Regions from separate parts of the Kitasatospora paranensis genome, predicted to be linked through region 2. Evidence: riboswitches for the same ligand, from Rfam matches in the RefSeq annotation. Region 2 holds a riboswitch; the other holds the start of a gene.
The links. Region 2 has a riboswitch for ZMP and ZTP ahead of ABEB13_RS04820 (glycine hydroxymethyltransferase). Riboswitches for the same ligand answer to the same signal wherever they lie in the genome.

Region 1 (6,993 bases), 7.1 Mb from region 2:
GCACGGTGGTGCCGTACTGCGCGTACTCGACGGTCGTGTTGAAGGAACCGGTGGCCGCCGCGATCCCGTAGAGCGCCTTCACCGGCACCCCCTCCGGACCGATCCAGACGGTGATCGTCTCCGAGGTGAGGCGGCCCGCCCGGTACCGGTCACGGAGCTGCGCCGACGAACCGGCGTCGGCGCCGCGGGCGGCCAGGGCGGCGAGCTGCTCGGCACCGAGCATGCCCGAGTAGACGGTGACGCCGGGCCCGGCCCCGGCGTCCGGCCCCATGGCGTCGACCTCGACGGCGGCACGGAGCTCGGTCAGCACACTGACGGGATCGATCCGGCTGAGCTGGTAGGGCAGCAGGGCGAGCCCGGAATCGCGCGCGGTGGCGGCGAGACCCAGGGTGTCGAAGGCGATCCAGTGCCGACCCTGCAGCTTCGAGGTGACATCACTGCCGTAGCGTCCGTACACGCGCTGCCCGGCGTAGCGTGCGGTGAACGGGTCGGGCTCGGGCAGGAAGCCCTTTGCCGCGTCCGACGTCCTCGTGTCCGCGGCCATTTCGCCAGTCAGGCCGTTGCCGCCCCAGGCCAGTGCACCGTGCAGGTCGGCCTCGGTGTACATCGCCGCGAGGCGGCCGCGGATCGTCACGGAACCCGCCGAGGTCACCTTCTTGAGGGCCGCGTCCACCGCGGCCGCGGCCGCCCCCGGGCCGGTCGACGCGGAGGCCGACGCAGGCACCCCGGACGCCGTGACGGAGACCGACGGGCTCGGCCCGCTCCCGGCGGTGACGTGCTGCGCGCACCCGGTGGTCGCGGCGATGACGGCCATGACGGCGGCCCGCCACAGCGGCCGGTGTCCCTGCACAGGAGCCCCCAGTGGAATCGTTTCGCACACGGTAGCGATCATGGCTGCGGTGCGGCAAGACACCTCGGACCGGCTTCGCGAAGCCGGTTCCGTGCCGGGGTCGTACCACGCCGAGCGCCCCCGGCACGGCGGTCAGGACCGGCCGACCGGCGCCTCCGGACAGGCCGCCGGTGCAGGGGCGGTGAGCCCCAGGCGACGGGCGGCGGGCAGGACGGCGGCGCCGAGGACGAAGCCGTAGACCGTGACCAGCCCATGGGCGTTGCCCTGCCCGACCCACAGCACCAGCCCGACGACGGGGACGCTCACCGCCAGGAGCCGCTGGGTGCGGTCGGCCGTACCGAACAGGAGGGCCGCCGCCAGGGTCGCCGCGAGGAAGTACGTCGCGCCCGAGCTGCCCGCGAAGTTGCGCGGATCGGTGCTGCGGGCCGTCTCGCCGAACAGTGCGTCGATCTGCTGCGGGAGCAGGATGCCCGCCGTGAAGAGGAGCAGCATCAGCGGCCCCCGCCAGAACCACTGGGCCAGGGCGGCGATCACGGCGATGGTCGCGATGTTCCACACGGCGCCCAGGACACCGCCGTTCTGCATGAAGACCGAGGTGAACACCCGCCACCAGCCGGCCCTGCTCGGGTCCGCGTCGAACCTGGCCATCGCCCCGGACCAGGTCACCTGCAGCACGACGGCGCCCACGGCGAGGGCGGTGAGCCCCACCGCCGCCCACGGGACGGGCCGCCTGCGCAGCGTGTCCTCGCCCACCAGGGCGATCCCGCTCTTGAACATCAGCACCATCAGTGCCGCGGTGGTCAGATTGAACAGTACGGTGCTCACGTGTGTCGTCCCCCGTTGACGGTCCGCAGCTTCGCGGTCGGCCCACGATAGCGAGCCCGGCCGCGTGCACGACAACCGGTCCGATCATGCCGCGGCCCGCACGACGCGGAGAGGTGACGCCCCGTCGGAATCGCCCCCTCCACGCCGCGGGACCCGGCCGGTCAGGCGGGTCCGAGCCGGCGGCGGGCGGCCTCGACCGTCTGGGCCAGCAGGACGGCGATGGTCATCGGCCCGACGCCGCCGGGCACCGGGGTGATCAGGCTCGCCCGCTCGGCAGCCGCCCCGAATTCGACATCGCCCACGTTGCCGGGGCCGTAGCCCGCGTCGACCACCACGGCACCCGGCTTGATGTCCGCGCCGCGGATCAGCCCGGGCCGCCCGGTGGCGGCGACCAGGACGTCGGCCTCCCGGACGAGCGCCGGGAGGTCCGCGGTCCGCGAGTGGGCGTAGGTAACTGTGGCGTCCCGCCCCAGCAGGAGCATTCCGGCGGGCCTGCCCAGGATGGCACTGCGGCCCACCACGACGGCGTGCCTGCCGGCGAGGTCGACGCCGTACTCGTCCAGCAGCCGCAGGATCCCGCCGGGGGTGCAGGAGACGAAGCCGGGCAGGCCGAATCCCATCGCCGCGAACGAGTGCGTGGTGACGCCGTCGACGTCCTTGTCGGGAGCGATCGCCTCGAAGGCCGCGCGTTCGTCGATGTGCGGCCCGACCGGGTGCTGCAGCAGGATCCCGTGCACCTCGGGGTCGTGCGACAGCGCGGCGACGGCCTCGACCAGTTCGCCTGTGCCGACCGAAGCTGGAAGGGCGATGTGCCGCGAGCGGATGCCCGCCTTGGCGCACCGGGTCTGCTTCATCCGCACATAGGTCACGGACGCCGGGTCCTCGCCGACCAGCACGGTCGCCAGGCAGGGCGCCGTTCCGGTGCGCCGGCGGATCTCCTCCACCGCCGAGGCGGTCGCCGCGTTCACCCGGCGGGCGAGGCCGGCACCGTCCATCAATCGGGCCGTCGGTGTCCTGGTCACGTGCCACTCCTGGGCGTCGTGGGAGTCGCCCAGGCGCACGGCATCGACGGAGTGTCAGGCCGCTCCCCGGTGGTCGTCCACCTCAGCGCCAGTCACGGCCCGTCCGCACTCTAGCGCGACCTGCGCCTCCCAGCGGGCACCGGCACCCGGTGCCCGGTGGCGGTCGGTGCGTCAGTAGGCGAGGAACCGGACGAGTTCGGCGGTGAGTTCGGTGGGTGCGTCCAGCGCGATGAGGTGGGCCGCGGTGGCGAACTCGACCAGGTCGGCGCCGGGGATGGCGGACGTGTACCGGCGGGCGATGTCCTGGAAGTCGGCGATGTCGAGGCGGCCGATTCCGACCAGGGTGGGAACACCGATCGTGGCCAGGTCGCCCGCCGGGCCGCCCTGGGAGTGCTCACCGACGGCGTCCTGGTTCACCAGCGACGTCCGTACCGGGTCACGGAGTCGGTCGGCCAGGCCCGGGGCGACGTCCTGCCAGCTGCGGGCAGGTCCGCGCAGCCACATGTCCAGGTTCACGCCGACCGCCGTGTCCAGGTCGCCCGCGGCCAGGGCCGCCGTCTCGGCCTCGTCGTACGCGATCATGTCCGAGGACCAGTCATAGCCGGGCCACGGCGGGGCGAGCAGGGCCAGTGACCGCACCCGGCCCGGGTGGGCGAGCGTGAAGTTCACCGCCACGCGGCCGCCCCAGGACGCGCCGACCAGCCGGACACGATCGAGACCCAGGTGGTCCAGGAGGCGGCACAGGTCGTCGGTCTCGCGGAACGGGCCGGCCGGCGGTGCGGACTCGCCGAAGCCGCGCAGGTCGTAGCGGATGACCGTGTACTGCTCCGCGAGCACGGGCACGACCGCGTCCCACATCCGGTGGTCGGCGACACCGGCATGCACGAGCACGAGGGGCGGACCTTCACCGATCACGCTGTAGGAGAGGTGGCCGAGGTCGTCGGCAAGGATGAGCATGCCCGGATCCTTGCAGGCCGGCACCGCACCGGCCACCGCATTTGCCGCTCCGGAGGACAGCGGACGGTGCCTCCCGGCGGCACCCGGCATGCCGAACGCCCCGGAGCGGCTGCGGGCCGCTCCGGGGCGCGTGCGGAGGCGGTGCCTGGCGTGCGGAGGCGGTGCCTACGAGGGGTACGAGGAGGACTCGGACAGGTCGGCGGCCGTCCCGCCCGGGGCCTGCGCAGGCACCGCACCGTACCCGGGCTGCCGGCCGCGGGCGCGGCGGGCGAGCGGGACGTAGAGCAGGAAGGACACGGCGACCACCACGATCCCGTAGGTGACCGCCTGGGTGCCGCTCTCCACGTACTGCTGCCAGGCGGCCCAGGCGCAGACGGCCAGCAGGCTGACCACGATGCCGCCGATGCTCCACCAGCCGCCGGGGATCCGGTAGGGCCGGTCCAGCTCCGGCTCCTTGAAGCGGAGCGCGATGAGAGCGGCCACCTCCAGCAGGATGCCGATGTTGGTGAGGAAGACGTCGAAGATCACCAGGTTGGTGAAGCTGCTGAGGCAGAACACCGCGTAGATCACCGACGAGCCGACCACCGACGCGATCGGGACGCGGTAGCGCGGGCTCTCCTTCGCCACCCAGGCCGGGAAGTAGCCGTCCTGGGCGAGCACCAGCGGCAGGCGGGAGTTGGAGGCCAGCAGCGCCGAGAACATGGCCACCGCGGCGAACATGCCGCCGACCGTGACGGTGATCTGGAGCCACGGGCCGGCCAGTTGCTCGGCCACGGCGGAGAAGGACCCGGCCTCCCAGTTCCGCCAGCCGGCGTCGCCGTCCGCCCCGGTGGCGAGCGAGGCGATGGTGGGAAGCAGATAGGCCACCATGATCAGGACGACCGAGATCGCGAGCGCCTTGGGCAGGTGTCGGCGCGGGTTCTCCATCTCTCCGGCCACGTTGGACACGCTGTCCCAGCCGCAGTAGTTCCACATCACGATGAAGAGCCCCGCGCCGAACGCGTTCCAGGTCGACTGCCCCGCCTCGGCGGTCATCGAGGCGACCGGGTTGATGCCGTCGCCGACCAGGTGGGCGATGCCGATCCCGGAGAGGATCAGCATCGGCAGCAGGCAGACCACCGCGAAGACGACCGACGACTCGCCGACCCAGCCCGCGCCGAGCAGGTTGAGCAGGGTGAAGACCACGATCACGGCCAGACAGATGAACCAGTTCAGGTCGAACTGCAAGTGGCCCATCCGGAACAGCACGTGCTTGCCGGGCGCGACCGCACCCACCAGGCTCTGCAGGTAGCTGGTGAAGAGGACCGGGTAGACCGCCATGTCGACGAAGCTGCAAATCCACTGCAGCAGGCCCTGCTGGAAGCCCCAGAACTTGCCGAGCCCGCGCTTCACCCAGTGGTAGTAGCCGCCCTCGACCGGGATCGCGGTGCCGAGTTCCGCCACCACGAGCGCGTGCGGCACGCTGTAGATCAGCGGGGTGACCACGATCAGCAGGATCGCCATGCCCGGACCGGAGGTCGAGAACAGCTCCTCGATGCCGTACGCGCCACCGGACACACTGAAGAAGATCAGCGCGACCAGCGGCATCAGCCGCACCCGTCGGGGGCGGGCAGACGGGTCGGGACGGGGTCCACCGGAACGGCGGTCATGGTCACCTCTGAGTGGTCGGCGCGCGAGTCGTGTGCCCGGATCACCCGGGTGCGCGAAGCAACGCGGCGCCACCACGGCAGGTGGGCGCCCGTGACCGTACAGCCCCCGGGGACGCCGCAGGTCAAAGGACCCGACGACGTCCTTGGGAGTCTGTGGCCTGCGATCCGTCACCGCAATCGATCACCGTGACAAGGGTTGTGTGACGCCTTTGACACTGTGCAGACGCCGGCACGGGTCGGGTGGCCGCTACGGACGCCAGGGGTGGACCGCGAATCCGCCGCCGTCCCGCCGGACCTCGACCGCGCCGCTGCCGCCGAAGTGCGCCGGGACGACCAGCTCACGCTCCGCCGCGGCCCGGTCGAGGATCCGCCGGCGGCTGTCGGCCGCCTGCGCCGGGTCCAGACAGAAGCAGCTGCTGCACTCGGGGCGGAGGATCTGCACCGGGCTGTGCAGCACGTCCCCGACGAAGACCGCCCGGTCGCGGCCGGAGGCGAGGCGCAGCACCGACGAGCCGGGGTGTGGCCGGGTGCCGACTCGAGGACGAGGTTGTCGTCGATGCGGTGGGTGCCGTCCCACAGCTCGACCTGCCCGGCGCGGTGGACGGGTGCGATGCTGTCCTCGTAGATCAGCCGGTCGTCCTCGCGCAGGCCGCCGCCGTAGCCGTTGGCCGGCCCGAAGTGGAAGTCGTCGGCGGCCGGGACGAGGTACCGGGCGTTGGGGAAGGCCGGCACCCACTCGCCGTCGGCGTCGGCCGTGTTCCAGCCGACGTGGTCACCGTGCACGTGGGTGTTGACGACCACGTCCACGTCCTCCGGCCGCAGCCCGGCCCGTGCCAGGCGCTCCATGAAGTCGCCCTGCCAGTGGTGGAAGTTCGGCGAACCGGGCCGTTCGCGACCGTTGCCGACCGCCGTGTCGACCAGCACCGTCCGGCCGCCGCTGCGCAGCACCCAGGTCTGCAGGGCGACCGTCGCGCGGTCGCTGTCGGGCTCCCAGTGGTCGGGGGCGAGCCACTCCTCGTTGTCCTTCCACAGCGCTTCGGCCGAATCCGGGACCAGTGTTCGGGCGGGGGCGAACGCGCCCTGCCACTCGACGATCCGGAGGACCTCGACGTCGCCCAGGGTGAATCGGTCTGTGCTGTCGCTCGTCATACCGACGATCGTAGGCAGGCCGGTTGAGCGTTCCAATGCCTCCTCGCCTCAGCCGGATACGCGTGCGTCTCATGTCCGAGGCGGGGTTAGGCTGTGCCGGTGGACGTGGTCAGTGACGCCATCTCAGCCGTGCGCATCGGACAGCCGTCCTCGAACCGGCTCCGGGTCGGCGGGAGTTGGTGCACCCGTATCCCGGGGTACGACGGCGCGGGGTTCCATGTCGTACTGGCCGGCACCTGCTGGCTGCTGCCGGACGGCGGTGCCCCGGTCGCGCTCGGCACGGGCGACACCGTCCTGCTGCCGCACGGCACCGGCCATGTCATCGCCGACTCCCCCGTCGACGCGGCGACGGCCGCCCGGGCACTGCCGTTCGACCTCGACGGCGGCTTCGACCCCGGCCCCGACGGACGGCTCCCCCGCCGGCCGGCGGCCGACGGCCGCACGGCCCCGGCCACCGGGCCTCCGGCCACCGGGGCCCCGGTGGAGGTGGAGGTGCTGTGCGGCAAGTACCGGCTCGACCGCAGCCGCGTCCACCCGCTCA
Region 2 (6,993 bases):
GTTCCTTGAGGAGCTCCCGGCCGCGCGGGTCGCCGATGATCTCCAGCAGCCCGATTCTGGTGGCGAGGACGTCGGCCCGGGTGAGGGGGTCGCCGGTGCGGGCGGCCAGGTGATCCGCGCGGTCCATCAGCGCCAGGTCCTCCGCGACGGTCTGGCCCCGCTCGCTCATGGCGGAGCAGAAGCTGAGGCTCGCCATGGCGGCCGCGGCGGTGGCCGGCCTGCTCTCCAGTTCGGCGATCGCCTGTCGCAGTTCCGCCAGATCCTCCCAGTAGGCGTCGGTGTTCGTCAGGACGCGGATGAGGTGGAAGCGCATCTCGCCGCGGATCCCGATGGGCAGGGCGGGGTCGGCGATGATCCGGCGCAGCGTCGCGGTGCTGGCCGCCGGGTCGGTCCGGAAGGCGGCGATGGCGCCGAGGGCCAGGGCGGCGCGCGTGCGATCGTCGGGTGCGAGGGCGGGCTCGGCGAGGAGTTGCTGGAGGAGGTCGGCGGCGACGCCGTCGTCGCCGAGCGCGATGGCGTGCTCGGTGGCGGCGAGGGCGGTCGGCAGCCAGGCGGCGGTGCCGAGCCGACGGGTGTGGTGGGCGATCTGGACCAGGGCGGGCGGGTCCTGGCGGGCCAACGCCTCGGCGGCGCGGGCGTGCAGGCGGCGGCGGCGCGGGCCCGGGATCTTGTCGTAGACGGCCCGGCGGGCGAGCGCGTGGTGGAAGCCGTACCGGCCGGAATCCTTCTCGACCAGGACACCGGCTTCGAGTGCGGCGGTGACGGCGTCCTCGGCCTGATCATCGGTCAGAGCGGCGACCGCCGCGAGGAGTTCCTCGCTCGCGGTGACCGCCAGGACGGCCGCGGCCTGCACCGCGGCGGTGGCACCGGTGCCGAGCGGTTCGATCCGGCTGTTCACCGCTTCCTGCAGGGCGCGCGGCACCCGGGCGTTCTCTAGCGCCGCCGACGCACCACCGGCCCGGGTGAGGTGGTCGGCCAGGACGATGAGGTCCTCCTCGGCGGCGAGCGGGATGCCGCCGCTGCGTTCGAACAGCTCCCGGCAGAGCGAGGCGTTGGCCGCCGGGCCGATCACCGACACCGCCAGTTCGCGGACCTGCGCCTGCGAGAGCGGCCGCAGCGCTATGTCGGCGCCGCCGACGCCGACCGGGCGGCGGTAGGGCGATCCCAGTACGTTGCCGTCGCCGGGCAGGTCGCCGGGCCGGTAGGTGAGGACCAGTCGCAGCCGGCCCGGCGGGTTGCGGGCCAGCAGGAGCAGCAGGTCCTGGGTGGCGTCGTCCGCCCAGTGCACGTCCTCCATCATCAGCACGGCCGGGCCCAGGGCCCCCAGGACCTGGTGCACCGCGCGCATCAGCAGCTGGCCGCGGCTGCCGTCCCCGGGGTCCGGGGCTGTGGTGGGGAGCCGGTCGGCGAGTTCCGGCAGGTAGGCCGCCAGGACGGCCGTGGCCGGGCCGAACCGGGCCTCGGGCCCGAAGTACGACCAGCCGTCGCGCAGCGCGTCGACCGCCGGACCGAGGGGCAGCGGCTCGCGCAGCGGGTGGCACACGCCCCGCAGCACCGGCGTACCGTCCGCCCGGATACGGTCCTCGGCCTCCCGCAGCAGCCGGGACTTCCCGATTCCCGCCTCGCCCTCGACGAAGGCCACGGCGGGCCCGTCCCGGAGAGCCGTCAGGAGGGAACGGAGCTCCGTTCCACGGCCCACGAGCGCGAAGCCCGTACGGCGGTCGGAACCGGGCCGGGCGGCCCGCGCACCTGGCATGGAGCCTCCGAACGGACGGATCGCGCAGCAACGGAGGTGATTATTCCACTTCACCCCCCACCCGACCAGTACAGCGGACCCGGCGGACGACGTCCGCCTCGCCACCGAAGTGAGCGCACCCAGGTGCCTGGTGGTGCTCGCGCCGGCGGTGCGTACGGAGGCGGGCGACACGAGGGGGCCTGTGCGGCGCGGCGCTCGCGTTGCTAGGCTCGCGGCGAGCCGTGACTGGCGCGCAGGGATGGACTCGACCATCGGGGAGCGGCTCCGTGTCTCACGCTGTCGCCGTGCGCCTGGGCCTTCGAATCGTCATGAGGAGACCGCCTTGGCCACGCCCGGCATCCCTTCCGCCGTTCCGTCCTCCCCGCACACCGCCGTCGTACCGGCGGCCGCCACCGCATTCCGCAGCGCCATCGACGTCGTGCGCGACGTCGAACCGCGCGTCGCCGACGCCATCGGCGCCGAGGTCGAGGACCAGCGGGCCTCGCTCAAGCTGATCGCCAGCGAGAACTACGCCTCTCCCGCCGTGCTGCTGACCATGGGCAACTGGTTCAGCGACAAGTACGCGGAGGGCACCGTCGGCCGCCGCTTCTACGCCGGCTGCCGCAACGTGGACACCGTCGAGGCGCTCGCCGCCGAGCACGCCCGCGAGCTCTTCGGCGCCGAACACGCCTATGTCCAGCCGCACTCCGGGATCGACGCCAACCTCGTCGCCTACTGGGCGATCCTCTCGCAGCGGGTGGAGGGCCCGGCGCTGCGCCGGGCCGGCGTCCGGAACGTCAACGACCTCACCGACGGCGACTGGGCCGAACTGCGCAGGGAGCTGGGCGACCAGCGGCTGCTGGGGATGTCCCTGGACGCGGGCGGCCACCTCACGCACGGCTTCCGCCCCAACCTCTCCGGCAAGATGTTCGACCAGCGCAGCTACGGCACCGACCCGGGGACGGGCCTGCTCGACTACGACGCCCTGCGGGCCACCGCACGGGAGTTCCGCCCGCTCGTCCTGGTCGCCGGCTACTCCGCCTACCCGCGCCTGGTCAACTTCCGCCTGATGCGCGAAATCGCCGACGAGGTCGGGGCGACGCTCATGGTCGACATGGCGCACTTCGCGGGCCTGGTCGCCGGCAAGGTCCTCACCGGCGACTTCGACCCCGTTCCGCACGCGCAGATCGTCACCAGCACCACCCACAAGTCGCTGCGCGGACCGCGCGGCGGCCTCGTGCTGTGCGACGCCGAGCTGGCCGAACACGTCGACCGGGGCTGCCCGATGGTGCTCGGCGGCCCGCTGCCGCACGTCATGGCGGCCAAGGCGGTGGCCCTCGCGGAGGCCCGCCGCCCCGAGTTCCGGGACTACGCGCAGCGCGTCGTCGACAACGCCCGGGCGCTCGCCGAGGGCCTGCTGCGGCGCGGGGTGCGCCTGGTCACCGGCGGCACCGACAACCACCTCGTGCTGCTCGACGTCTCCGGCTCCGGGCTGACCGGCCGTCAGGCCGAGGCCGCGCTGCTGGACTCCGGCGTGGTGACCAACCGCAACGCCGTCCCGCAGGACCCGAATGGCGCCTGGTACACCTCCGGCGTGCGGATCGGCACCCCGGCGCTCACCACCCGCGGCCTCGGCCCGGCCGAGATGGACGAGATCGCCGACCTGATCACCACCGTCCTCGCCGCCACCGCACCCACCGACCCCGGCACCGGCCGGGAGTCCAGGGCCCGGTACGTGCTCGACCCCCAGGCCCGCGACGCGGTCGCGAAGCGGGCCGCCGACCTGCTCACGGACTTCCCGCTCTACCCGGGTCTCGACCTGGTCTGACGGCGGCCGGTCCGGTCCGTCGGCGGTCCGCTCCGCCGCCGGACCGGTCCGTCAGCCGTCGGCGCCCGGCCACGGGCCGGGCGCCGCGACGACCGGCTGCTCGGCCGACTCCGTCCTGGCCTCCCGGAACCCGCGCGCCCGGTAGGTGCGCAGCGCCGCCGGGCCGTCCAGTGAACAGGTGTGGACGGTGACCCTGGCGGTCCGCGGCAGTGCCGGATGCCGGTCGGCGAGGTCCCAGGCGCGGGCGATCCCGTCGGCGAGCAGGCGGCTGCCCAGACCCTGGCCGATGAAGTCCGGCAGCAGACCGAAGTACACGATCTCCACCTCGCCGCCCGGACGGGGCTCCAGCTGGACGTACCCGGCCGGAGTGCCGGCCACCCACGCCACCCAGGTCTCGACGCCCTCCCCGGCGAGCCACTCCTGCCACTGCCGGTATGTCCACGGCAGCCGGTCCGTCCACGACCAGGGCCCGCCCACCGCGGTGTAGAGGAACCGGGCGAACTCCGGGCCGGTCCGTTCGGCCAGCACCACCGGCAGATCGGCCTCCCCGGCGCGCGGGGCCGGCCGCACCAGGTCATCCGGGGAGGTCTGCTCCAGGTGCCAGGTGGTGACCGTGATCGTCTCGCTCATGCCGCCACGCTCTCATGCCACCCCGGGCGGGCCCCGCGGGAGGCCGGCCGGCCCGACCGCCGTTGCCCGTCCGGGCGCGTCCCGCCGCCGTACCGTGGAGGTGCGGGTGCGAACGCCGTACCGCGCCGCGGGAACGGAAGGAGCCGTCTGCCATGGCGGACCGGTCGGGCTCCGGCCCGGGCACCGATGCCTCCGGCACCGGCCCACCGCGATGGGAACGCGGCCTGCTGCACGCCCTGTTCACGCAGGCGGCGTTCGGCGTGGCCGCCCTGGACACCGACCTCACCGTCGTCCGGAGCAACCTCCCGCACTGGCTGGCCGCGCACGCCCCGGCGGCGACGGCCCTTCCCGACCGGCCACGGCGGCTGGCCGACGTCCTCGCCGCCCACGACGCCGACACCGTCACCGGCCGGATCCGCCACGTCATCGACAGCGGTGAACCCCTGACCGGCTGGGTGCTGACCCTGCGACCGGCCGCCTGCGACCGGGAACTCGTCCTCTCGCTCTCCGCCGTCCGCACCGAGGACGACGACGGCAGGGCCTCCGGCGCCCTGCTCACCCTCGCCGACCTCACCGGGCAGTACGCCGCGCAGCGGCGCATCGAACTCGTCGACCAGGCCGCCCGGGGCATCGGCCAGTCGCTCGACGTCACCCGCTGCGCCGAGGAACTCGCCCGCGCCTTCGTCCCCGCCGTGGCCGACCTCGCGGCCGTCGACCTGACCGAGGCCGTCGTCCGCGGCGAGGAACCGGACGCCTTCCTCGCCGGCGGACCGCTGCGCCGCGCCGCCGTCGCCCCGGCCGACGCGCCGTGGCCGTCCGAGGTGTACCCCGTGGACGCGGAGATCCGCCTCCGGACGGAGGAGAGCGCCTTCCTGCGCAACGGGGAGGCCCGCTTCCTGAACGACCTCGAAGGGCTGCGCGGGCTCGTGGCCGGCCAGCCCGACCGGGAACGGCTGCTGCTGCCCGCCCGGGCCACCAGCTTCCTGCTGCTGCCGCTGCTGGCCCGCGGCCTGGTGCTCGGCTGCGTGGGCCTGTGGCGGACGGGGGAGCGGCCCGGCTTCGTCCAGGAGGACGCCGCGGCCGCCGAGGAGGTCGCCACGAGCGCCGCACTCGGCATCGACAACGCCCGCCGCTACACCCGCGAACTGCACATCGTGCAGAACCTCCAGCAGAGCCTGCTGCCCCGCCCCGAACTGCACCTCGGCGCCGCCCTGACGGTCGGCAGCTACGTCCCGGCCGCGTCCGCCGAGCGGATCAGCGGCGTCTGGTACGACGCCATCCCGCTCTCCTCGGCCCGGCTCGCCCTGGTAATCGGCGACGCCCGCGGCCACGGGCCCGAGGCCACCGCCACCATGGCCCGGCTGCGCACCGCCGTCCGCACCCTCGCCGACCTGGACCTGCCGCCCGAGGACCTGCTCACCCACCTCGACGACCTGGTCACCCACCTGGCCGCGACCGACCGCCCGGGCCGGCGCCCCGGCGTGGCCGCGACCGACGGGCCCACCTGCCTCTATGCCGTCTACGACCCGGTGGACGGGAGCTGCGAACTCGCGGGCGCGGGCCACCGCCTGCCGCTGATCGTGGATCCGGAGACCGGCCCGCTGCCGCCGCCGGCGGCAGAGCCGGGGCCGCCCCTGGGCGTCGGGTCCGCCCCGTTCGGGTCGATCCGGGTGGACGTGCGCCCCGGCAGCGTCCTGGCGCTCTGCACCGAGGGCCTCGTGCGGCGGGCGGGCGGCTCCGAGGAGGCCGCGGTCGCCCGCATCGCGGAGCAGGTGCACCGCGCCGCGGCGGACGCCGGGCCGATCGGCGGCCTGGGCCACCGGGTGCTGGCCGGTGTCCTGACCGAGCCGCCCGGCAGCGACCTGGCCCTGCTGCTCGCCCGGGTACGGACCCTGCCCGCGGGGGCGGTGGCGCGCTGGGAGTTCCCGGCCGACCCGGCTGCCGTCGGCGCGGCCCGCGCGGCCGCCGTCGACCGGCTGGCCGCCTGGGGCCTGGCGGAGCTGGCCCTCACCACCGAACTGATCGTCAGCGAACTGGTCACCAATGCGGTGCGGTACGCCGGCGGGCCGGTCGTCCTCCGCCTGATCAGGGACGAGCGGCTGACCTGCGAGGTCGCCGATCCCGGCCCGGACCGGCCCCGCCTGCGCCGCGCCCGGCCGACCGACGAGGGCGGCCGCGGTCTCTTCCTGGTCGCCCGGCTCAGCGACCGCTGGGGCAGCCGCCGCACCCCGACCGGGAAGGTCGTCTGGACGGAGCAGCTCCTGCCGTCCGGCCCTGCGGGTGGGCCCGGTGCGCCGGACCGCGCGGGATGAGCGCGGCCGGCCCGTTCAGCCCAGCGAGCCGCGGGCGATCCGGTACAGCACGTTGCGGCGCAGCGGGCCCTCAGGGGCATCCGGGTCGTCGAAGTCGTCGGCCGGGTCCCGGGTCATGCCGAGCCGCTGCATCACGGCCTGCGAGCGGAGGTTGCCCGCGGTCGTCACGGCCAGGATCTCGGACCGGCCGAGGGTCTCGAAGCCGAAGGCCAGGGCGGCGCGGCCGGCCTCGGTGGCGTAGCCGTGGCCCCAGGCCGGGCGGACGAGCCGCCAGCCGACCTCCACCCCGGAGAAGGGCAGCCCGTCGTCCACCCGGTCGAGGCCCGCGAAGCCCACGAACTCCCCGTCGGCGAGGACCTCGACGGCCCACCAGCCGTAGCCCCGCGCCTCGAAGTCGGCCCGGAAGGCCGCCACCGAGGCGTCGGCCTGCTCCCGGGTGAGCACCGGGCCCAGGTGCTCGCGGACCAGGGGTCGGCGTTCATCGCCGC

Region 1: it holds a riboswitch for ZMP and ZTP, as region 2 does, so the genes downstream of both, ABEB13_RS38010 (bifunctional 5,10-methylenetetrahydrofolate dehydrogenase/5,10-methenyltetrahydrofolate cyclohydrolase) here and ABEB13_RS04820 (glycine hydroxymethyltransferase) in region 2, are expected to answer to the same signal.

Annotation. Positions count from the first base shown of each region.
Region 1 is NZ_BAABKV010000001.1:8,002,644-8,009,636, reverse strand. Features, by position in the region: gene ABEB13_RS38020 (SCO4651 family lipoprotein) at 1-850, opposite strand, end outside; gene ABEB13_RS38015 (hypothetical protein) at 983-1,675, opposite strand; gene ABEB13_RS38010 (bifunctional 5,10-methylenetetrahydrofolate dehydrogenase/5,10-methenyltetrahydrofolate cyclohydrolase) at 1,837-2,697, opposite strand; ZMP/ZTP riboswitch at 2,718-2,803, opposite strand; gene ABEB13_RS38005 (alpha/beta fold hydrolase) at 2,869-3,654, opposite strand; gene ABEB13_RS38000 (APC family permease) at 3,820-5,241, opposite strand; partial or broken gene ABEB13_RS37995 (MBL fold metallo-hydrolase) at 5,551-6,452, opposite strand; gene ABEB13_RS37990 (AraC family transcriptional regulator) at 6,552-6,993, shown strand, end outside.
Region 2 is NZ_BAABKV010000001.1:925,580-932,572, reverse strand. Features, by position in the region: gene ABEB13_RS04825 (ATP-binding protein) at 1-1,756, opposite strand, end outside; ZMP/ZTP riboswitch at 1,968-2,059, shown strand; gene ABEB13_RS04820 (glycine hydroxymethyltransferase) at 2,094-3,563, shown strand; gene ABEB13_RS04815 (GNAT family N-acetyltransferase) at 3,615-4,193, opposite strand; gene ABEB13_RS04810 (SpoIIE family protein phosphatase) at 4,346-6,505, shown strand; partial or broken gene ABEB13_RS04805 (GNAT family N-acetyltransferase) at 6,521-6,993, opposite strand, start outside.